Regions from separate parts of the Streptomyces sp. NPDC033177 genome, predicted to be linked through region 1. Evidence: riboswitches for the same ligand, from Rfam matches in the RefSeq annotation. Region 1 holds a riboswitch; each other region holds the start of a gene.

What was found. Region 1 has a riboswitch for cyclic di-AMP ahead of ACZ5U5_RS29130 (M23 family metallopeptidase). Riboswitches for the same ligand answer to the same signal wherever they lie in the genome.
Region 2: another riboswitch for cyclic di-AMP. It lies ahead of ACZ5U5_RS00920 (LysM peptidoglycan-binding domain-containing protein); the one in region 1 lies ahead of ACZ5U5_RS29130 (M23 family metallopeptidase).
Region 3: another riboswitch for cyclic di-AMP. It lies ahead of ACZ5U5_RS26360 (M23 family metallopeptidase); the one in region 1 lies ahead of ACZ5U5_RS29130 (M23 family metallopeptidase).
Region 4: another riboswitch for cyclic di-AMP. It lies ahead of ACZ5U5_RS12625 (C40 family peptidase); the one in region 1 lies ahead of ACZ5U5_RS29130 (M23 family metallopeptidase).

What each region holds. Positions count from the first base shown of each region.
Region 1 is NZ_JBVIPS010000009.1:115,552-120,921, forward strand. Features, by position in the region: gene ACZ5U5_RS29115 (DNA gyrase/topoisomerase IV subunit A) at 1-336, opposite strand, end outside; gene ACZ5U5_RS29120 (M16 family metallopeptidase) at 556-1,896, shown strand; gene ACZ5U5_RS29125 (M16 family metallopeptidase) at 1,893-3,278, shown strand; cyclic di-AMP (ydaO/yuaA leader) riboswitch at 3,475-3,638, shown strand; gene ACZ5U5_RS29130 (M23 family metallopeptidase) at 3,651-4,454, shown strand; gene ACZ5U5_RS29135 (GntR family transcriptional regulator) at 4,681-5,367, shown strand.
Region 2 is NZ_JBVIPS010000001.1:190,249-195,618, reverse strand. Features, by position in the region: gene ACZ5U5_RS00930 (beta propeller repeat protein) at 1-851, opposite strand, end outside; gene ACZ5U5_RS00925 (hypothetical protein) at 854-1,969, opposite strand; gene ACZ5U5_RS00920 (LysM peptidoglycan-binding domain-containing protein) at 2,169-2,915, opposite strand; cyclic di-AMP (ydaO/yuaA leader) riboswitch at 2,918-3,074, opposite strand; gene ACZ5U5_RS00915 (PAS domain S-box protein) at 3,740-5,047, opposite strand.
Region 3 is NZ_JBVIPS010000008.1:19,391-24,760, reverse strand. Features, by position in the region: tRNA gene ACZ5U5_RS26370 (tRNA-Met) at 396-469, shown strand; gene ACZ5U5_RS26365 (PP2C family protein-serine/threonine phosphatase) at 580-1,737, shown strand; cyclic di-AMP (ydaO/yuaA leader) riboswitch at 1,940-2,086, shown strand; gene ACZ5U5_RS26360 (M23 family metallopeptidase) at 2,098-3,183, shown strand; gene ACZ5U5_RS26355 (aldo/keto reductase) at 3,326-4,270, shown strand; gene ACZ5U5_RS26350 (PrsW family glutamic-type intramembrane protease) at 4,267-5,370, opposite strand, start outside.
Region 4 is NZ_JBVIPS010000003.1:328,711-334,080, reverse strand. Features, by position in the region: gene ACZ5U5_RS12640 (amidase family protein) at 1-226, opposite strand, end outside; gene ACZ5U5_RS12635 (ATP-dependent Clp protease proteolytic subunit) at 509-1,174, shown strand; gene ACZ5U5_RS12630 (hypothetical protein) at 1,182-1,490, shown strand; cyclic di-AMP (ydaO/yuaA leader) riboswitch at 1,855-2,018, shown strand; gene ACZ5U5_RS12625 (C40 family peptidase) at 2,022-2,495, shown strand; gene ACZ5U5_RS12620 (DUF6328 family protein) at 2,595-3,137, shown strand; gene ACZ5U5_RS12615 (LysR family transcriptional regulator) at 3,250-4,161, shown strand; gene ACZ5U5_RS12610 (ATP-binding protein) at 4,150-4,611, opposite strand; gene ACZ5U5_RS12605 (helix-turn-helix domain-containing protein) at 4,882-5,370, shown strand, end outside.

The DNA of each region.
Region 1 (5,370 bases):
CGGCAGGCGCATGGAGAAGGGCTGGGCCATGCGCACCAGGGCGTCGTAGATCGACGCGTCGCCGTGCGGGTGCAGCTTACCCATGACCTCGCCGACGACGCGGGCGCACTTCACGTAGCCGCGTTCGGGGCGCAGGCCCATCTCGCTCATCTGATAGACGATGCGCCGGTGCACCGGCTTCATGCCGTCGCGGGCGTCCGGCAGGGCGCGCGAGTAGATGACCGAATACGCGTACTCGAGGAAGGAGCCCTGCATCTCGTCGACGACGTCGATGTCGAGGATCTTCTCCTCGAACGAGTCATCGGGCGGCGGGGTCTTCGTGCTGCGGCGGGCCATCGCTGCTGCGGCTCCTTCAGGGTGTCTGCCAGGGCATCAAAGGGATCTGACGCCGACCATTGTGGACCGTCCCACTGACAACGCCGACCACGACCCGGACTTCGGGGCCGACTACGCCGAGCGCGGAGCGGGAACTTCACAGGTTGTCGGCACGCTTGCATACAGTGTCAGGACTGGCAGAATTTCCAGCTTTTCGCGATCGAAGGGACGTACATGCCCATGGGTCACACGGCCACAGCCGAGGCCGGCTCCGGCGGCCTGACAGCGACCGAGCACCGGCTGGCCAACGGCCTGCGCGTGGTGCTCTCCGAGGACCACCTGACCCCGGTCGCCGCGGTCTGCCTCTGGTACGACGTCGGTTCACGCCACGAGGTCAAGGGGCGTACGGGCCTCGCGCACCTCTTCGAGCACCTCATGTTCCAGGGTTCGAAGCAGGTGCAGGGCAACGGCCACTTCGAGCTGGTGCAGGGTGCGGGCGGTTCGCTGAACGGCACCACGAGCTTCGAGCGCACGAACTATTTCGAGACCATGCCCACACACCAGCTCGAGCTGGCGCTGTGGCTGGAAGCCGACCGCATGGGCTCCCTGCTCTCCGCGCTCGACGAAGAATCCATGGAGAACCAGCGCGACGTCGTCAAGAACGAGCGCCGCCAGCGTTACGACAACGTTCCGTACGGCACGGCGTTCGAGAAGCTGACCGCCCTCTCGTACCCCGAGGGCCACCCCTACCACCACACCCCGATCGGCTCCATGGCCGACCTGGACGCGGCGACGCTTGAGGACGCGCGGGCGTTCTTCCGTACCTACTACGCGCCCAACAACGCGGTCCTTTCGATCGTCGGCGACATCGACCCGGAGCAGACCCTCGCCTGGGTCGAGAAGTACTTCGGGTCCATCCCCTCGCACGACGGCAAGCAGCCGCCGCGCGACGGCTCGCTGCCCGACACGATCGGCAAGGAGCTGCGCGAGGTCGTCGAGGAAGAGGTCCCGGCCCGCGCCCTGATGGCCGCCTACCGCCTCCCGGAGGACGGCACGCGCGCGTGCGACGCGGCCGACCTGGCGCTGACGGTCCTCGGCAGCGGCGAGTCGTCGCGGCTCTACAACCGCCTCGTGCGCCGCGATCGCACCGCCGTGGCGGCCGGGTTCGGCCTGCTGCGGCTCGCCGGTGCCCCCTCGCTCGGCTGGCTCGACGTGAAGACGTCCGGTGACGTCGAGGTACCCGTCATCGAGGCCGCGGTCGACGAGGAGCTCGCCCGCTTCGCGGAAGAGGGCCCCACCGAGGAGGAGATGGAGCGCGCCCAGGCACAGCTGGAGCGCGAGTGGCTCGACCGGCTCTCCACGGTCTCAGGACGCGCGGACGAACTCTGCCGGTACGCCGTCCTGTTCGGTGACCCGCAGCTCGCCCTCACCGCCGTCGGGCGCGTCCTGGACGTCACCGCGGAAGAGGTCAAGGCGGCCGCGGCGGCCCGCCTGCGCCCCGACAACCGCGCCGTGCTCGTGTACGAGCCCGTAGCGGGCGCCGAAGCCACCGACGAGGACGAAGAGGAGGCGGCGAAGTGACCGAGGCCGCAACGATGCAGTTCCACCCGCAGCCCCAGGCGGGCGACGCACGGCCGTGGGCCTTCCCCGCGCCCGAGCGCGCCACCCTGGACAACGGCCTCACGGTGCTGCGCTGCCACCGCCCCGGCCAGCAGGTCGTCGCGGTGGAGGTCCACCTGGAGGCGCCGCTCGACGCCGAGCCCGCGGGCCTCGACGGCGTGGCCACGATCATGGCGAGGGCCTTCAACGAAGGTACGGACAAGCACTCCGCCGAGGACTTCGCCGCCGAACTCGACCGCTGCGGCGCCACCATGGACGCGCACGCCGACCACCCCGGCGTACGCGTCTCGCTCGAAGTCCCGGTGTCCCGCCTCCCGAAGGCGCTCGGTCTGCTCTCCGACGCCCTGCGCGCTCCCGCCTTCGCGGACAGCGAGATCGAGCGCCTCGTGCGCAACCGCCTGGACGAGATCCCGCACGAGGCCGCCAACCCGGGGCGCCGCGCCGCCAAGGAGCTCTCCCGGCAGCTCTTCCCGGCGACCTCGCGCATGTCGCGCCCCCGTCAGGGCACCGAGGAGACGGTCACGGCCATCGACTCGGCGGCCGTGCGCACCTTCTACGAGAAGCACGTGCGTCCCGCCACGGCGACCGCCGTCGTCGTGGGCGACCTGACCGGCGTCGACCTGGACGCCGTCCTCGCCGACACCGTCGGCGCCTGGACGGGCGGCACCGCCGAGCCGCGCCCGGTGCCCCCGGTGACCGCGGACGACACCGGGCGTGTCGTCATCGTGGACCGCCCCGGAGCCGTCCAGACGCAGCTGCTCATCGGCCGCGTGGGACCGGACCGCCACGACCGCGTCTGGCCCGCGCAGGTGCTCGGCACGTACTGCCTCGGCGGCACCCTCACCTCGCGCCTGGACCGCGTCCTGCGCGAGGAGAAGGGATACACCTACGGCGTACGGTCGTTCGCCCAGGTCCTGCGTTCCACACCGGACGGCACCGGCGCCGCGATGCTCGCCATCAGCGGCTCCGTGGACACCGAGTCCACGGGCCCGGCGCTCGACGACCTGTGGAAGGTCCTGCGCACCCTCGCGGCCGACGGCCTCACGGACGCCGAGCGCGATGTCGCCGTGCAGAACCTGGTGGGCGTCGCCCCGCTCAAGTACGAGATGGCGGCGTCCGTCGCGGCCACCCTGGCCGACCAGGTCGAGCAGCACCTGCCGGACGACTTCCAGGCCCAGCTGTACCGACAGTTGGCCGCGACCGGCACCGTGGAGGCCACTGCCGCCGTCGTGAGCGCCTTCCCGGTGGACCGCCTTGTGACGGTGCTCGTCGGTGACGCCTCGCAGATCGAGGAGCCCGTCAGGGCCCTTGGCATCGGTGAAGTGAGTGTGGCCACGGGCTGAGTGACAGTCAGGACATATCGGGACCCCAGTGGCTGAGATTAATCACTGGGGTTCTCATATGTCCGAATTAGTATGGAGGTTACGTGTCTGACCTGTGGCGTGCGCTACAAAAGCTCTGATCCGTTTGTCGTTTGAAAGACGCCCCGCTTAGCGTCATCCCGGCTGTTCGTCATGCAGTAGTCGCACCCGCGGCACCGGACAGTCATCGCCGAGTCCCCGTACGGCGCGAGCCAGGGGAGCCGGGGACCCACATGTCCCCTTGGGGTGAATCGGGAACCTTGCCGTCAGGTGAGGGACTCGTAGGAGACCTTCCTGCTCCGAACCCGTCAGCTAACCCGGTAGGCGAGAAGGAAGGAAAGGATCAGCCGCTTCATGGCGTTCACCCGTGCCACCGGGAAGCACCGTCGCCCGAGCCGCCTCACGCGTACCACCGCGAACGTGGCGGGCGTCGCCGCCCTCACCACCACCGGTGTCATCGGAGGCCTGGCCGCTCCGGCGCTCGCCGCCGACGACGCGGCGGCTCTTGAGCACACCGGCCTGACCCAGGCCATCTCCGTCGGCGACTCGCTCGCCGAGAGCATCGACGCGCAGGCCGCCGCCCAGCAGCAGGCCGCCGACGCCGCTGCCGCCGCCAAGAAGGCCGAAGAGGCCGCCAAGAAGAAGGCCGAAGAGGCGAAGCGCAAGGCCGAGGCCGAGGCGAAGGCCAAGGCCAAGAAGGAGCGCGAGGCCAAGGAGCGTGCCGCTCGCGAGGCCGAGCGCAAGCGCCTCAACAGCTACGTCTCCCCGATCTCCGGCTCGTACGTCTCCACGGGCTACCAGACCGGCGGCGCCATGTGGTCCTCCGGCAGCCACACCGGCGTCGACTTCCACGCCGCCTCCGGCACCTCGGTCCACGCGGTCGGCTCCGGCACCGTCGTCGAGGCCGGCTGGGGCGGTGCCTACGGCAACAACGTGGTCATCAAGATGAACGACGGCACGTACACCCAGTACGGCCACATGTCGTCCCTCGGTGTCACGGTCGGCCAGGCGGTCACCCCGGGCCAGCAGATAGGCCTCTCCGGCTCCACCGGCAACTCCAGCGGCCCGCACCTGCACTTCGAGGCCCGCACCGGCGCGGACTACGGCACGGACATCGACCCCGTCTCGTACCTCCGCTCGCACGGCGTCAACGTCTGATCCCAGCGGTCTGATCCAGCGGTCGACGGCGGACGCACGCAGCGCCACTGATTCACCGAAAGCCCCGGCTCGTCGAGAGCCGGGGCTTTCGCCGTTCCCGTATCTCCTTTGGCCAAAAGTATCCCTGGATTTCAGCCTGCCGTCGGAAATTCGGCCGCCCTGCAATAGAGTCGCGGAACAGGCGTCGATCGACCGCGTTTCGCGGGGATTAGTGCGGAGGTCAGTCATGCGCATTCCCGCGCACTCGGTATGCACGGCCATCCGGGACGACATCGTCTCCGGTGTCTACGAACGGGGTGGCCGCCTCACCGAGGAACTGCTCGCGCGCCGCTACGGAGTCTCCCGCGTCCCGGTGCGCGAAGCCCTGCGCACCCTTGAGGCGGAGGGCTTCGTCGTCACGCGCCGGCACGCGGGCGCGTGCGTCGCGGAGCCCACCGAGGAGGAGGCCGCCGACCTCCTGGAGATCCGCGCGCTCCTGGAGCCGCTGGGCGCGGCCCGCGCCGCCCAGCGCCGCACGGAGGCGCACCTGAAGGTCTTGCGCGGTCTCGTCAGGCTCGGCCAGGAGCGGTCGAGGCGCGGCCACAGCGAGGATCTGCGCTCCCTGGGCGGCTGGTTCCACGAGACGCTCGCCCAGGCGTCCGGCAGCCCGGGTCTCACGGCGCTGCTCACTCAGCTCCGGCACAAGATCGCCTGGATGTACGTGGTCGAGACGTCCGCCGCGCCCGCCGAGGCGTGGGCCGAGCACGCCGCGATCGTCGACGCGGTCGCCCGCGGGGACGCGGAACGGGCCCGCGCGCTCACCGCTCAGCACACGGAGCGGACGACCTCCGCGCACCGGCCGCGCTTCGTGCGCCGGCTCTCCGGTGTGAGGGGTTCGCAACATTCCGTAAACACAGCGGGTCTGCGGCTTTAACAG
Region 2 (5,370 bases), on a different contig from region 1:
CCGTTCGCGGCGGGAGCGAACGAACTGATCGAGCCGAAGTCGGTGGGCACGGTCACGCGGCTCCACGCGTTTCCGTCCCAGCGCATCAGCAGTGGCGGAATCGGCTTGCCCACCGGACCACCGACGAACCCGGCCGTGCCACCTGCCCACACCTCTGTCTCAGATACCGCGAACACACTGCCCACGGCCGACCTCGGGAACCCGTCCACGATCGTCTGCTGCCACTCCTGCCCGTCCCAATGCGAGACCGCCGCACCCGAGTTGGTGGCGCCCGCGGCCCAGATGTCGTCGGCCGCCAGGATGTGCATGCCGTAGACGGCTCCCGGCGGCACCGACATGGCCTGCCAACTGCTCCCGTCCCGTCGCAGCAAGACCTGCGCGCCGTCCCGCGATCCGATCAGCCAGGTCTCGCCCCCACCGGTGACGACCTTGGTCAGCAGGACACCGCGGGGCGGCCGGCTCTCGCGCCAGGTGGTGCCGTCGTAACGCAGCAGGCGGGCGCCGCCCGCCGAGTCGCGGCCGACCGCCCAGATCGCGGTCGGTGAGGTCGCGGCGATGGACAGCAGGTCACCCTGCCAGCCGACCTTGGGAAGACTCTGGCGCTGCCACGCGGTCCCGTCCCAGCGCAGCATCAGCGGAAAGCCCGGTGCCTCGCGGCCGACGGCGTCGGAGCCCACGGCCCACGCCCGGTCGGGACCGAACGCCACGGCCTCGTTCAGCCCGGCCTGCGGGCGAACCTGTGCCGGGACCGGGACGTGTCGCCAGGCAGCGGGCTCCGCCGCGGCCGAGCTCATGACGGTGATGACGGTCATCGCGACGGCGAGAACCGTGACGAGAAGTCGGCGCACCATGGTCAGCCTCCCAGCCGCTCGCTCATCAGGTTCGGTTTCGAGCCGTAGATCTCGGCGGTCCCGAAGGACAGCAGCGAGGACCCGGCCCTCGTCAGCGCACGCGGTTTCACGTCGATCGCGTTCGTGCGCTCGGGGCCGTAGGAGAAGGTGGTGCGGGAGCCGTCGACCCGCGCGTACTTCGACTGGAACGCGCGGTCGCTGCGCACCGGCAGCCACAGCGCGCCGTCCGGGCCGCGCACCATGGCCTCGGTGCTGGTGTCGCCCAGGGGCGGGTAGGTGGTGCGCCAGGTGCGGCCGTTCCAGGTCATGAGGTACGTGCGTGGCGCGCCGTCGCTGTACTGGCTGCCGCCGATCGTGACGCGGCCGGAGGGTTCAAGCAGCATCGTGTGTACGTTGCTGTTCGGCGGCAGCGGCACCTTCGCGTCCCGCCAGGCGGTGCCGTTCCAGCGCAGGACGGTGGTCCCGCTGGTGGTGTCCGCCCAGGCCCAGGCGTCGGTGGCCGTACGCGCGGTGATCCCCATGACGTACAGGACGCCGTCGGGGGTGGACTGTGTGGTCCAGCCGGAGCCGTCGTGGTGCAGAACCTTCAGCCCGGTCTCGTCCTCACCGACCACCCAGGCGGCGCCGGGTACGGCGGCGAAGTCCTGGTAGACCCACATCGTCTGCGGCAGAGGGACTGTGCTCCACCCTTCCGGCGCTTCCGGCCCTCCTGCCGAGTGGCGCAGGATCTCGCCCGCTCCGTCACGGTTGTGCAAGATCCATGTTTCCTTGCCGACGAACTGCACCTTGCCGAGCCAGCCCGACGCCTCGGCGCCGGGGAAGCTGCTGTCCCGGCCCCACGCCGCACCGTCCCACCGGTACAGCATCGGACGCACCCAGTCGGTGGTGTGCTCGTACCCGGTCGCCCAGGCATCGTCCGGCCCGCGGGCGGCAAGATCGGACACGGTCACGGGCGGTGCGGCCGCGGGCACCGGCAGCGCCGACCAGCTCCGCGTCACGTTCGGCGCGTGGGCTTCGGCAGGCGGCGCAGCCGCGGCCGGGGATACGACCGCGACGGGCGACACGGCCGCGGTACACGCGATGACGATGCAGATGACGACCGCACGGAGACCACGCAAAGCATGGAGACCACGAAGACCACGACGACCGTTCATGAGACCCCCCAGAACGCGAAGGTCGCTCACCTTATTGGCATGCACCCGACCGTGAATAGACGGGTGCATGCCAATTCGAGAGTCTCTTCCGGGAGGTTCCGCCAGCCCTGAGCCCCGGCACGCACTGCATGCCGGGGCTCAGGGCTGTCGAGACCGGGATCCCCTAGTAGGGGCCGTTCACGTTGTCGATCGAGCCGTACCGGTCGGCCGCGTAGTTGCAGGCGGCGGTGATGTTGGCGACCGGGTCATAGCTGTCCAGCGAGGTGCCGGCCACGTGGTAGGCGTCGAAGGTCGGGGCGATGACCTGCAGGAGTCCCTTGGACGGGGTTCCCGCGACGGCGTTGACGTCCCAGTTGTTGATGGCCTGCGGGTTGCCGGAGGACTCGCGCATGATGTTGCGGTGGATGCCCTCGTAAGTGCCGGGGATGCCGTGCTGGGCCATGACGTCGAGCGACTCCTTGATCCAGCCGTCGAGGTTGTTGGCGTACGTCTTCTTCGCCGGGGCGGCGGCGGGCTTGGCCGCGTTCGTGCGCTCGGAGCGGTCCGCGCGCTCGTCGGACGCCTTGGAGGCGGCCGCGTCGTCCGCCGGAGCCTTCTGTCCGACGGTGATCTTGAGTCCGGGGTGGATCAGCTTCGGGTCGCTGCCCAGAACGCTGCGGTTGTCCTCGTACAGCTTCTTCCAGCCGCCGCTGACGGAGTGCTCCCGGGCGATCTTGGCGAGGGAGTCGCCCGCGGCGACGACGTAGGTCTTGGGCGCGGCGGCGGGCTTGGCGGCGGCGGGCTGTGCCGCGCTGGCGGCAGTCGCACCGATCACCGGGAGGACGAGCACGGCGCCGCCCGTGCCTGCCGCGGCGATGCCCCGGCTGAGCGAGCTGGACTTGGGACGGCGGTGCTTACCCTTTGCAGGCATGACGCATTCCTCTCCGTCGCCTACGAGGTGAGCTGTCGGGTTCGGACGGGAGATGTCCGGTCGCACTGTGAATGCGACTTAACCCCGAGCCGTTCCGGAATCCGGATCGGCGGCTTACCTGGGTCCCCCGCTCCTGCCGTGCGTAAGTGAGTGAGTACGGGAAGGGTTTCCGGACAGCGGCAGGATTCGGCGTTCCATCCGGATTGACGGTGACGTTAGGCGAGAATGCCCGGACAGAACAAGGCCGGAATTCGCTCGGAGAATGCGCTAGGGCCTTTCTCGACGTCTGCGGCCCGCGCCCCCATTGATCAAATAGCCTCAACTTTGTTTGCGGGAAACGAAAATGCGCTGGGCGGCCCTTGAGGCCCCGATCTGCGGGTGTGACTCATTCCACTGCATTGCAAAGCCAAGTCGGTGCAGACGTGGCCTTATTCGCAAAAGCGGACATAACGTGATCCCTATTTTTCATGTCAAAACGGGCATCACTTTCGGTTGGACCCGGTGGTGACGCCTTCTGGAGGGCCTGATATGGGCCCTCAGTTCGTAGGTACAAAGCGGGGCGGGGGCGGGATATTGGGCAGCAACTCCCGCAACGGCCGTGCTCCTGCCGCCCAGTTGGCGAACGTGGCGCGGTCGACCAGGTGCATGCGCAGCTGCCGGGCCAGGGGGGGGCGCACCGCGGGGAGAAGCGTCTCTGCTGCAAGAACCCAAGGCTCGTGACCGCGGCCGCGACGGAGTCGCCGCTGACAGCTCGAAATAGATTCGTTCACGTCAGACGCCGGGCCATTTCCAGGTGTTGGCTCCTGTGTCCTGGATTTCGCCCGTCACACGGAACTGAGCGGATGGGCGGCAGTCGCCGAACGCGGGGGCCAGGCGCATGGGGCGAGGATGCCGAGGACGTACGCGCGGGCGACCAGGGCGGGGCGGGTGGTTGCGTCCAGGAGTTGCCGCAGGCGGCTCAGGTGATAGTCGACCGTCTGCCGGGACAGCCGCAGCGAGGCGGCGATGTCACTGTTGCTGCTGCCCTCCGCCAGGAGGGAGAGGATGCGGATCTGCGCGGCGGTGAGCGAGGGATGGGCCTCGTGGGCCAGGCTCTGATGCGTGACGACGGCCCAGACGTGTTGGGCGCGGGCAGCGGAATGGCCGACCGTCGTCAGGTGCAGCTGCGCACGGCGTTGCCGGCCCCGGGCGTCGACGAGCACGGCGGACGTCTCCACCCGTCTCGTGCGGCGGGCTATCAGACCGTTCCATCTGCGGTGCAGCCGATCGAGGTCAGAGGCGGAAGAGGAGGCGGAGGCGGGGGCGAGCAGCGTGTGCGCGCGGCGGCCCACCAGGTCGGGCAAGCCGAGGTGGAAGAGATCGGCGGCGGCCGAACTCGCTTCGATCACGCGCCCGTTGGCCGAGAGCAGCGCGCAGGGCAGGCCGCTGTGGTCGCGCAGCGCCTGCAGGTTCTCCTCCGCCTCCTGGCGCTGGACCATGGCGCGGAGGTGGTCGGTGATGTCCACGTAGATTCCGGCGACGCAGGTCTCCGTGTCCTCCCGTACGGGGAAGCGGTGGCCGGCTGCCTGGCCGAGGCTGCCGTCCGGCCGGCGATAGCCGAGGGTGTGCCGCACCGGGGTGCCCCGGTCGAGGATCTCCTGGTCCAGGGCGCGGAACTGGACAGCCTCGGCGGGGGCGTCGAAGTCTTCGATGTACCGGCCGGTGAGTTCTCCCGGGGTGGTGCCGTAGAGGTGCGCGTAGGCGTGGTTGGCCCACAGATAGCGTCCCGAGCGGTCCCGGATGAAGGCGGCGGCCGGGGCCAGGTCGACGAGGTCGGCGAAGGCGGCGTACCGGTGTGGGGCGTGCGCGTCGACCTCCACCGCGAGACCACGCGTACGGCTGTGGGCGCGGGTCTCGTCCAGGGGCCAGCTCACGTCGAAGGTGCGACCGTCGAACTGCGCCTGCCAGCTGACCTCCTCCGGTGGGTGCCCCGGGCCGGAGAGTTCCTCGTGCATGCGCTCCAGGAAGCGCTGCGCTGTCCCGGTGTCGGCGAAGGCGCCGCCTCCCCTCTCCAGGACCTGCCACGGCTGGTCCACCTCCCACCAGAACGCGGGCAGGTGTTCAAGCAGTGCCTTGAGGTTGGAGTCGTTCACAGCGGTCTCTCCGTCCGTATTCAACTGGTTGACGCACTGTCACCAAGCGATGCGTATCCCGTGTCGATCTCGCGCATGCTCGGTTCTCGGCCGAATCGGCCGGAGTGGTGGCCGCCTCGATGCCGCCTGCGGCTGCGGCACTCAGGCATTTGCCTGAACGGGAGACGCCCCCGTTGGCGCTGAGGACGCCTGTCACCTGGTCCCCTTGAGTGTGCGGGTGAACACACCCCGCAACGTACGCCCCGGTGACCCCGCATGTTCTACGCGCGTCACCGAGCCGTGCGACGACATGTCTCAACCGGACGAATGGAGAGGGAACTTCA
Region 3 (5,370 bases), on a different contig from region 1:
TCGAGCGGCCGATCTTTCTGCCGGCCGGGTTTCCACGCCTCCGGTTTCTGTCCGTGGGGAATGCTCGGTCGGGACGGTATGGGGGGTCACGTCAGGTAGGGCACGCGGCCGCCGCCAGAAGGCCTGAGCCGGACCTGGGCCGGCAGCGCGGTCCGAGCGTGGTCGATGACGTTGCCGTTGGAGCAGTTGTCATGCCTATGGTGATGATCTTCTTCAGGAGCTGGCAAACGACGCCCGGTCCGGGTCGTCACGCTCCGCCGGGCGCCCGAGCGGACCGTCTCCCCAGCTCCCCTGCGCCCCTGCGCCCCTGCGCCCCTGTGGAAGGCTCCGTTCGCAGGCGGTTCGTAACCGGTTCGCTTTCACTCCCCCTGATGGCGTAGAGTTGCATTCAACGGCGCGGGGTGGAGCAGCTCGGTAGCTCGCTGGGCTCATAACCCAGAGGTCGCAGGTTCAAATCCTGTCCCCGCTACTAAAGACCGAAGGCCCGGATCCAGAAATGGATCCGGGCCTTCGGTGTTTCCATGACCCGGTCGGCCCACACCGGTCGCCCCCCGCCGCCCCTCCGGGAACCCTGAGTGAGTGGGGCAGCGAGGAGGAATCGGCGGGGGCGGCGGCACGCGTCCCGATGTCCGGCACGAGCGGGCACTCGTGCGGGCTCTTCCCCTGCTGCTCATCGTCCTCGGGATCGTGTACGACGTGTCGACCCCCGCCAGGTTCACCGCCGTGCCCCTGTTCACCGCGGCCCCGCTCATCGCAGCGCCCTTCTACTCGCTGCTCAGCACCGTCCTCATCGGCACCGCCTCCTGCTCCGCCGTCCTCGCCCTGCACTTCAAGTCCAGCACCACCACCGACGTGGAGGCCGTCACCGAACTGATCACGGTGGCGACCGTCGCCGTCCTCGCCGTCGTCATCAACCGCGTCGTACGTCGCAGCGACAAACAGCTCGCGTCCGCCCGCTCCATCTCCGAGGCCGCCCAGCGCGCCGTGCTGCCACAGCCGGACCCCCGCATCGGCGGCCTCGACGTCGCGGCACGGTACGAGGCCGCGGAGGCCGACGCGTTCATCGGAGGCGATCTGTACGCCGTGCAGGACACCCCGCACGGCGTCCGCGTCATCGTCGGCGACGTACGGGGCAAGGGCATGGGCGCGGTGGCGGCCGTCGCCGTGGTGATCGGGGCGTTCCGGGAGGCCGCCGAGCAGGAGTCCACGCTTGAGGCCGTGGCACAGCGCCTGGAGCGTGCCCTCGCGCGTGAGGGCACACGGCGCGACGGGCTCGACGCCTTCGAGGGGTTCACCACCGCCGTGCTCGCGGAGATCCCGCACGGCGACGGTCTGGTGCGTCTCATCAACCGCGGGCACCCGGGCCCGCTGCTCCTGCGCGGCGACGGACGGCTGTGCGTCATGTCCGCCACCGAGCCCGCACTGCCGCTCGGGATGGGTGACCTGGGCGCCTGGCCGGACCGCGCGGACGAGACGGAGTTCCCGCCGGGGGCGATGCTGCTGCTCTACACCGACGGGCTCTCCGAGGCGCGTGACGCCCGGGGCGAGTTCTACGACCCGGCGACGCGGCTCGGCGGCCGGATCTTCCCGGGGCCGGGCGGACCCGACGCACTCCTGACGACGCTCGTCGAGGAAGTGCGGCGGCACACCGGCGGCGGGGGGACCGACGACATGGCGTTGCTCGCGGTGCGGCGGCCCCTGTCACCGGCCGTGACGGAAGGACACCACTCCGCATAACAACTGACGCACTGTCAAGGAGATGTGAAGCTCCGGTGTGTGAAGAAGTGGGGTCAACTCGCCCCGTTCCGGCCCCCGGTGTCCCGATAAATGCAGGCCGTGAGCATTAACGATCAGTCGGAACAGCTTGGAATACGGGCCTGCTGTCTATTAACGTTCGATAACGCAGCGCGGTCGTCCCAGCCGTCACTCGAGTCGGCTCCGCGCGCACGCGCCTAATCCCGAAAGGGAGCCGGGGAACCACTAATTGGGGTGAATCGGGCATCTGTGCCTCCGTGCCAGATGTTCGTAGGAGACCTTCCTGCTCCGAACCCGTCAGCTAACCCGGTAGGCGAGAAGGAAGGAAAGGAGTGCGCCCCAGTGGCGTCCAACCGCCCTGCCCCCCAAGGCGTTTACGTACCGAATGACGACGATTTCGGTGGGTACGACGACAATTCCTGGGAGGAATGGAACCCCACCGAGGAGTCCATCCGTCCCGTCCGCGGCAGGCACCGCGTCCACAAGCGGGGTGGTGGCGGGCTCGCCCGCAGCTCCACGGTTCTCGGCGTAGGCGTCATCGCCGCCGTCGGCGCGGGCGGCATCGCCACCGCGCAGGACGGCAAGCCCCCGGTCTCCATCGCGATGCCGGACCTCTCGGCCGTCACGGACTCGCTGCCGGAGGCCAAGTCGCTTCCGGGCGTGGGTTCCCTGATATCCGACGGCTCGGCCGACTCGGGTTCCGCGGACAACGGCGTGACGACCGCCGCCGCACCCCTCAGCGCCGCCGGCCTCAGCACCGCCGACGCCGAGCAGGGCACCACGGACGCGGGCGAGGCACTGCGGGCCCGCATCATGGAGCAGGCGGAGAGCCAGCAGGACCAGGCGGACGACGCGGTCCAGAAGGCCGCCGAGGAAGCCGCCGTCAAGCAGGCCGCCGAACAGGCCGCCGCCAAGCAGTCCGCGGCCGAGAAGAAGATCGCCGCCGAGAAGGCCGCCGCGAAGAAGAAGGCCGAGGCCGCCGCCAAGAAGAAGGCCGAGGCGGAGCGCCTGGCCAAGCTCGCGAAGAGCTACACGCTGCCCGTCGCCTCGTACACGCTCACCGGCACCTTCGGTCAGCCCGGCTCCATGTGGTCCTCCGGCTACCACACCGGCCTGGACTTCGCGGCTCCCACGGGCACGCCCATCAAGGCCGTCCACTCCGGCACCATCAAGGAGGCCGGCTGGGCGGGGGCGTACGGCTACCGCACGGTCCTCGAACTCGACGACGGCACCGAGGTCTGGTTCTGCCACCAGTCCTCCATGAACGTCAGCGCCGGCCAGAAGGTCACCACCGGCGAGACCATCGGCCGCGTCGGTGCCACCGGCAACGTCACCGGCGCGCACCTCCACATGGAGGTTCACCCGGGCGGCGACTCCACCGGGGTCGACCCGGCGGCGTGGCTGCGCGGCAAGGGCCAGTCGATCTGAGGTAACCCCAGAACCCCGGCGGTCCTGGCGACAACCCCCCGACGTCAGGGCTGCCGGTTCGGCATGCGAGCCTTCCGTGCGCGGATGGAATCGGCGTCCCGCTGCACGGAATTCCGTGGTCCGTACAGGCGTTGATCCCCTCATGACTTCTCTCCGCAAGCTTGGCTCGTCCGACCTCGAGGTCTTCCCGCTCGCCCTGGGCGGCAACGTCTTCGGCTGGACGGCCGACGAGGCGCAGTCCTTCGACGTGCTGGACGCCTACACCGCCGCGGGCGGCAACTTCATCGACACCGCCGACGTCTACTCGGCCTGGGTGCCGGGCAACAAGGGCGGCGAGTCCGAGACCGTCATCGGCAACTGGTTCGCCGCGCGCGGCAATCGCTCCGACGTCGTGCTGGCCACCAAGGTCGGCGCCCACCCCGACTTCAAGGGCCTGTCCGCGCGCACCATCAAGGCCGGTGCCGAGGAGTCGCTGCGCCGCCTGCGCACCGATTACATCGACCTCTACTACACGCACTACGACGACCCGACCGTCCCGGTCGAGGAGGTCATCGGCGCGCTCGACGACCTGGTGACGTCCGGCAAGGTGCGCGCCATCGCCGCGTCCAACGTGACCCCCGAGCGGCTCCAGGAGTTCCTGGACTTCTCCGACCGCGAGGGCCTCGCGCGCTACTCGGTGCTTCAGCCGCACTACAACCTCGTCTCGCGCGACACGTACGAGGGCCCGCTGGAGCAGGTCGCCTCCCGCTCGGGCCTGGCTGCCGTCCCGTACTACGCGCTCGCCTCCGGCTTCCTGACCGGCAAGTACCGCCCGGGGGCGCGGGTCGACAGCGCGCGGGCCGAGGGCGCCGGAAAGCACCTGGAGACCGAGCGCGGCCGGCGGGTGCTCGCCGCGCTCGACCAGGTCGCCGAGGCCCGTGGCGCCGAGCTCGCGACGGTCGCCCTCGCGTGGCTCGCGGCCCAGCCGACGGTGGCGGCGCCGATCGCGTCGGCCCGTACGGTCGAGCAGCTGCCCGCGCTGCTCGCGGTGGGCGAGCTCGAACTGACGGACGCCGAGATTTCGACGCTGACGGCGGCTTCGGCCTAGCCGCGGTAGGGGTTGTACGCGGGGTAGGGCATCGCCGGCTGGGCGTACGGATATCCGTAGGGGTGCGGCGGCTGCGCGTAGGGCTGCTGCGGCGCGTAGGGCTGCGCGTACGGCTGCGGGTGCTGCGCGTACGGCTGTGGGTAGGGCCGGCGGTATCCGTACGGCGGCGGCATCGGTACGAGCACCGGAGCCGTCGCGCGTGCCGCGTAGGCGAGGGCGGGGCGCGCGGCCTCGCGGCGCTCCCACAGCGCGTGCAGCAACTCCCGCTCGCGTACGACGAAGTCGGCGCCCGCCTTGCCCCGGCGCCCGCGGTGGCGCAGGAGCGCGAGGGACGTCGCGTACGCCTCGTACTGGGCGACCGCGCGGGCCGCCGCCTTGCCCTGGGTGTACGAGGCGTAGTCGCGGGCGAGGGTGCGGGCGCGCATCGTGCCGAGCGCGTACGGCTCGGGAGCGGTGAGCCAGCCCGCGATCGCGTACGCGGGCAGTTCCGCGCGCACGACGCGCAGGGCGCGCTGCCTGGTCCAGATCGCCAGCCAGGTGAGCAGGCCGAACGCGGGCAGCATGAACGTCGCGTACACGGCGAAGAAGCCGTAGTCGCCGAAGCTGGCCGAGCCGTTCCACAGGGCGTGCAGGCCCATCGCGAGGAGCAGTCCGGTGAGCGGGAGCAGGACGCGCCGCCAGTTCTGCCGGTCGGCGGCGAGCGCGGCGATGCCGAAGCCGATGCCGGTGAGCACGGTGAACAGCGGGTGCGCGAAGGGCGACATCACGACGCGCACGAAGAAGGTCGCCGCCGTGACGGACGCGAGGCCGGTCTCGCCGTTGAGCTGGTCGGTGCCGAAGGCGCTGCCGAGGTAGAGGATGTTCTCGGTGAACGCGAAGCCGGTGGCGGTCACCCCGGCGATCACGACGCCGTCGACGATGCCGGTGAACTCGCGTCTACGGAAGAGGAAGACGAGCAGGACGGCCACGGCTTTCGCGCTCTCCTCGACGATCGGCGCTATGACCGTCGCGCCGAGGGTGTCCGCGCTGGTGGGGTCGGCCGTGGCGGTGGCTATCCAGCGGGTCGCGAAGCTGTTCGCGACGATGGCTATGAGGGCGGC
Region 4 (5,370 bases), on a different contig from region 1:
CGCCCGGGGTGAATCCGGCGGGCACGGACAGGGCCGGGCAACCGGTGGCGGACACCAGGTACGCGGAGCGCATCCAGTCCAGGTAGTCCGTCATCGGCTCCCCGTCGATGTTGTCCGGATACTCCAACTCGACATCGAAAGGCGGCACTTGGCTCGTCGGCAGAATCAGCGCGTCATTGCGGTCGAAGAACTCCCGCATCCGGTGGAACAGTTCGCCGTGCAGCACGGTGGCCCGCTCCAGGTCGATGCCGGTGAGCGCGCGCCCCTGCCGTACGTTCCGGACGAGGCTGGGTTTGATCCGGTCCGCCGCACTCTCGACGAGCGCGCCGAGCGAGGTGGGCGAGCTCGGACGCTGCCATACGAGGCTCTCGGCTGGGGGCGGTTGAGATCACGACGAGGCGAAGCATGCCCGCGCCGCGTCCGCCCCTCACCCCACTTTACGTACGTCCTGTACATTTTTTACAGAGGCCTTGGGGAGCAGCCGACCCCGGCAGAGGAGAGACATGCCATGAACCAGCCGTTCGCCCGTTATGTCCTGCCCGAGTTCACCGAGCGCTCCAGTACGGGCCAGCGGACGCTGGACCCGTACTCGAAGCTGCTCGAGGAGCGCATCGTCTTCTTGGGGACGCCGATCGACGACACGTCGGCCAATGACGTGATGGCGCAGTTCATGCACCTCGAATACCTGGCGCCCGACCGCGACATCGCGCTCTACATCAACTCCCCCGGCGGCTCCTTCAGCGCGATGACCGCGATCTACGACACGATCCAGTTCGTCGCCTGCGACGTGGAGACGACCTGTCTGGGCCAGGCCGCGTCGTCGGCCGCCGTCCTGCTGGCCGCGGGCACTCCCGGCAAGCGGCTCGCGCTGCCCGGCGCCCGCGTGCTGATCCACCAGCCCTCGCTCGCCGAGCCGGTCCGAGGCCAGACCTCCGACCTGGCGATCCAGGCCGACGAACTCCTGCGCACGCGCGCGCAACTGGAGAAGCTGCTCGTCCGGCACACGGGACAGAGCGCGGAACGCGTCGCGGCCGACATAGAGCGGGACAAGATCTTCGACGCCGCCGAGGCGGTCGACTACGGCCTGGTGGACCGGATCATCGCGAGCCGCAAGTCCTCCCCGCTCACCCCGGATAGGCACAGCCCGGACCCGCGCACCCCGGATGCGGGGTGAGCCACCGATGCTGCCGCCCGAACTTCCCCCGCTCCCCGCGCTCACCCGCGCCGAGGGCGAGTTGATCGACCGGTACCTCGAAGTGGTCGACCTGCTGGGCCGGATCAACCCCGCCCGCGCATCGGACACCTACGGAGGACTACGCGCCGCCCAGGCCCTGGTCAGCAGCGCGACCGCCCTGCGGGACGCCCTGACGCTCATGCACCAGCGGGGTGAAACCGCCGTGCACGCACCGACGCTGGCCCGTGCGCTGCGTGTGCTCGACGGAGAGCGGCGTGCCGGGCGGGTCACCGTGCCGCCCCCGGCGGCATCCTGAGCCCCCGTCATCCGGGCCCGCGAACTCCGTTGCGTCCGGGGGTGATCTCAAACGAACCAAACGGGCTACCACATTCGGCGTAGACATACGTCCTTTTTTGAGACGCCTTCAGTTGCGTCAGATGTGTACGCGTGGGCCGGAATTCCTCGTTCCGGTGCTGGTCGAACGATCATCCGGCGCGCTCTCCGGTTCCCGAATCCGACCGTGTCCACCCGAACGGTTCAGCCGTGAGGAGCCTCACAAAACGCCGTTTCGGCTCGGTTTTCGACCCCAAGTCGGGTCAAGATCCTCTCCGACGACAAGCCCCCGCCACAGCGGCGGGGCGGTCCGGGCGGACGCCGAGTCCTGCCGCCGCCCGGATGACCGGTCGACATCGGTGCATCGGCAGGAGTGGAGGACCCAGGCATGACGGGTCGGTCCGGAAGGTCCGGACAACGATCCTTGGGGTGAAGCCGCAGTACGCGGCCGGGCAACTTTGTCAGCCCGAATCCGACAGGTCATCCTTCACAGGCGGTTGACGAAGGGTTGCGCATGACTGCGCTGAATCATGTTCCGTCGCTGCTCACCAGGGTCGGGTCCGTATCCGCCCTCACGCTCGCCGTCGTAGGCGGCACCCTCGTGGCCCCCGGGCTCACGTCGGAGGCGGAGGCCGCGACACACGGGACGAAGGCGCTCAAGATCGCCGCCTCCAAGAAAGGCTCTCCGTACCGCTACGGGGCCACGGGGCCACACCGCTTCGACTGCTCGGGCCTGACCCAGTACTCCTTCAAGCGCGCGGGCAAGAAGCTGCCACGCACCGCCGCACAGCAGTACAACAAGACCCGCCATGTCTCCGCGTCCAACCGCGTCCGCGGCGACCTGGTCTTCTTCCACTCCGGCCGGAACGTCTACCACGTCGGCATCTACGCCGGTAAGGGCCGGATCTGGCACGCCCCCAAGTCGAACACCAAGGTGCGGCTCGAGAAGATCTGGACGAAGAGCGTCTCGTACGGCAGGGTGCGCTGATCATCCGTCACCGGCCGTCGGCCGGGCGGCCCCCCGCCCGGCCCTCTGGTCGGCGCGCCCGTCAAGCGTGGGGCGTGTCGGCACGGATACTCGTGCGCCATGGCCGAAAACAACAGTGCTCCCCCCTCGGACGACCCACCGCGCAACGAGACGCGCTTCGAACGCGCCGACCGCAACTTCGCGGAGATCCTCCAGGAGCTGCGCGTCACGCAGGCCGGGGTGCAGATCCTCTTCGCCTTCCTGCTGACCCTCGCCTTCACCGAGCGCTTCACCTCGCTCGACACGGTGCAGCGCGCCACATACGTCACCACGCTGCTGCTCGCCGTGCTCGCCGCCGCGCTGTTCACCGCGCCGGCGGCCGTGCACAGGTCGCTGTTCGGCCAGCACTCCAAGCCGCTGATCGTGCGCGTGTCGTCCCGTCTGGCCGGCATCGGTCTGGTGGTCCTGGTCTTCGCGGTCTCGGGCGCCGTGCTCCTGGTCGTCGACGTGGCGGTGGGCCGGACCGGCGGAATCATCGCGAGCGCGGCCACGCTCGTGGTGTGCTCGGGCCTGTGGGGACTGCTCCCCCTTCTGGTGCGCCGTGCGCGCGACGACGAGGAATCGGACGGCCCGGACGACGTCAGGTCATCAAAGCCTCGGTGAAGCACCGGCCCGCGCCCGTTCAGCGCTCGCCGGCCGCGCCGACGACCGCAGCGCGCGCATATCCTGGGTCTGCCTTGAGCAGCCGTTTACCCCCACGCCGCCGGGAGCGACCATGTACGACCCGACGCGGCTCGCCGCACTGGTGGCGGTCTCCGAGGCCGGGTCGATCACCCGCGCCGCCGAACGCCTCGGCTACACCGTGCCCGCCCTCTCCCAGCAGCTGGCCAAGCTCGAACGTGAGGCGGGCACCGCGCTCCTGGTACGCCATCACCGCGGGGCACGGCTGACCGGCGCGGGTGAGCTGCTGCTCGCGCGGGCCCGCCGGGTCCTGGACGAGATGGAGCAGGCCCGGCACGAACTGACACGCCTTGCGGGCCTGTCCGGCGGCAGACTGCGCCTGGGGACCTTCACCACCGCCGGAATCCACCTGGTGCCGCCCGCGCTGACCGCGTTCCGCCGCGCCCATCCCGATGTCGATCTGACGGTACGGGGCTACGAACCGCCGCTCGGCGTCGCGGCCGTGGCGGCGGGCGAGGTCGACCTGGCCCTCACCCACACGTACGAGCCCGCGGATCCGGTCGCGCTGCCCGCGTCCGTGAGCGCGGAGCCGCTCCTGGTCGAGGAACTGATCCTGGTGACCTCACCGGGCCACGCACTCGCGAGCGACTCGTCACGACTGCCCCTGAGGGAACTCGCCGGACAGCCGCTCATCAGCATGGCGCCGCCGTATCCGCCCCGCCAAGGCGTCGAGTCCGCGCTCGTCCGGGCCGGTGCGACTCCCGCGGTCCTGGTCGAGACCCCGGGCTACGCGCTGGTGTGCGCGCTGGTCAGCGCCGGGCTCGGCGTCGCCGTCGTACCGGAGATGGTGGCGCGGACGGCTGCCACCCCGGTGGGGACGAGGCCGCTCGAGCCGGGCGATCTGCGGCGCACGATCTCGGTCGTCCACCGCACCGACGTGTCGCATCCGGCGGCGGACACCTTCCGGGCTTTGCTCCGGGGCGCCTTCGGCCGCTCAGCGGGGTGAGGTCGAGGGGGCCGCTGCCCCACCTCGGACGGGCGTGGTCCACGGCAGCTCGATCCAGACCGTCTTGCCGCCCTCGGGAGTGGGCGTGACCGACAGCCTGCCGCCGCATTCCATGGTCAGCCAGCGGATGATGACCAGGCCCCGGCCGTTGTCCTGCTGGACGGCGGCGGGCAGCCGCTTGGGGTAGCGGGGGTGGCTGTCGGTGACACCGATGCGCAGCTGCTCGTCCCGGTCAAGCTCGATGTCCACCCGGAAGGTGGGCGACTGGCCCCGGGTGTGCTGAACGGCGTTCGTGGCGAGCTCGGAGACGATGAGCCGGACTGTGTCGGCCACCTCGGTCTCGCCCGGCAGATCCCACTCGGCCAGGATGGTCGAGACGTATTTCCGGGCCGCGGAGACCGAGGCAGGATCGCTCGGCAGGGTGACGGATGCTTCCTGAAGGTCTGCCATGGCGACGCTGTCCCTTTCCCACCGGGGCTCGGCTCCGACTCGTAGCGAAGGCACGAGGACAGTCCCGGAATGGTGCTTCGCGCCAGACTGCCACTCTTGGAGCGCTCAGCGGTGGCCATCCACCAAGATGTGCATATATCTGTCGCTCAAAGCGGTGAACTCTGCTACGAGAGACCGTATTTGGGCGCGCGGTCGGCCCTTCCTCTACTGTCGCCCCTGAACGGCCCGGGGGAGGCCGAAGAGAAACGCTCCGTCGGGAAGGAGACGGACATGCGGTACGGTCCCGCGGTGCGCCGCCGGAAACTCGGCGCCGAACTGCGTGCACTGCGCACGCACGCCGGGCTCACCAGTGGCCAGGCGGCGGACCGGGTCGGCTGGCATCAGTCGAAGGTCAGCCGGATCGAGACGGGACGTAGCAGCGTCAAGGCGGCCGACGTAGGGCTGTTGCTCGATGCGTACGAGGTGGCGGACCCCCACCTCCGCCAGCTGCTGGTGGCATTGGCGGGCTCCGACGACGACGGCGGACGGCGCCACTGGTGGCACGCCTACCGCGAGCTGCTGCCGCCCGCCTACCGCGACTTCATCAGCCTGGAGTCACAGGCCTGTGGGATGCGCACCCTGGAGACCACCGTCGTGCCGGGCCTGTTGCAGACGCCGGACTACGCGCGTGCGGTGACGCGGGCGGCGCTCGACGGACTGCCCGAACAGCAGGTGGACACGCTGGTGGAGGTGCGTCTGGCCCGTCAGGACGTGCTGCGC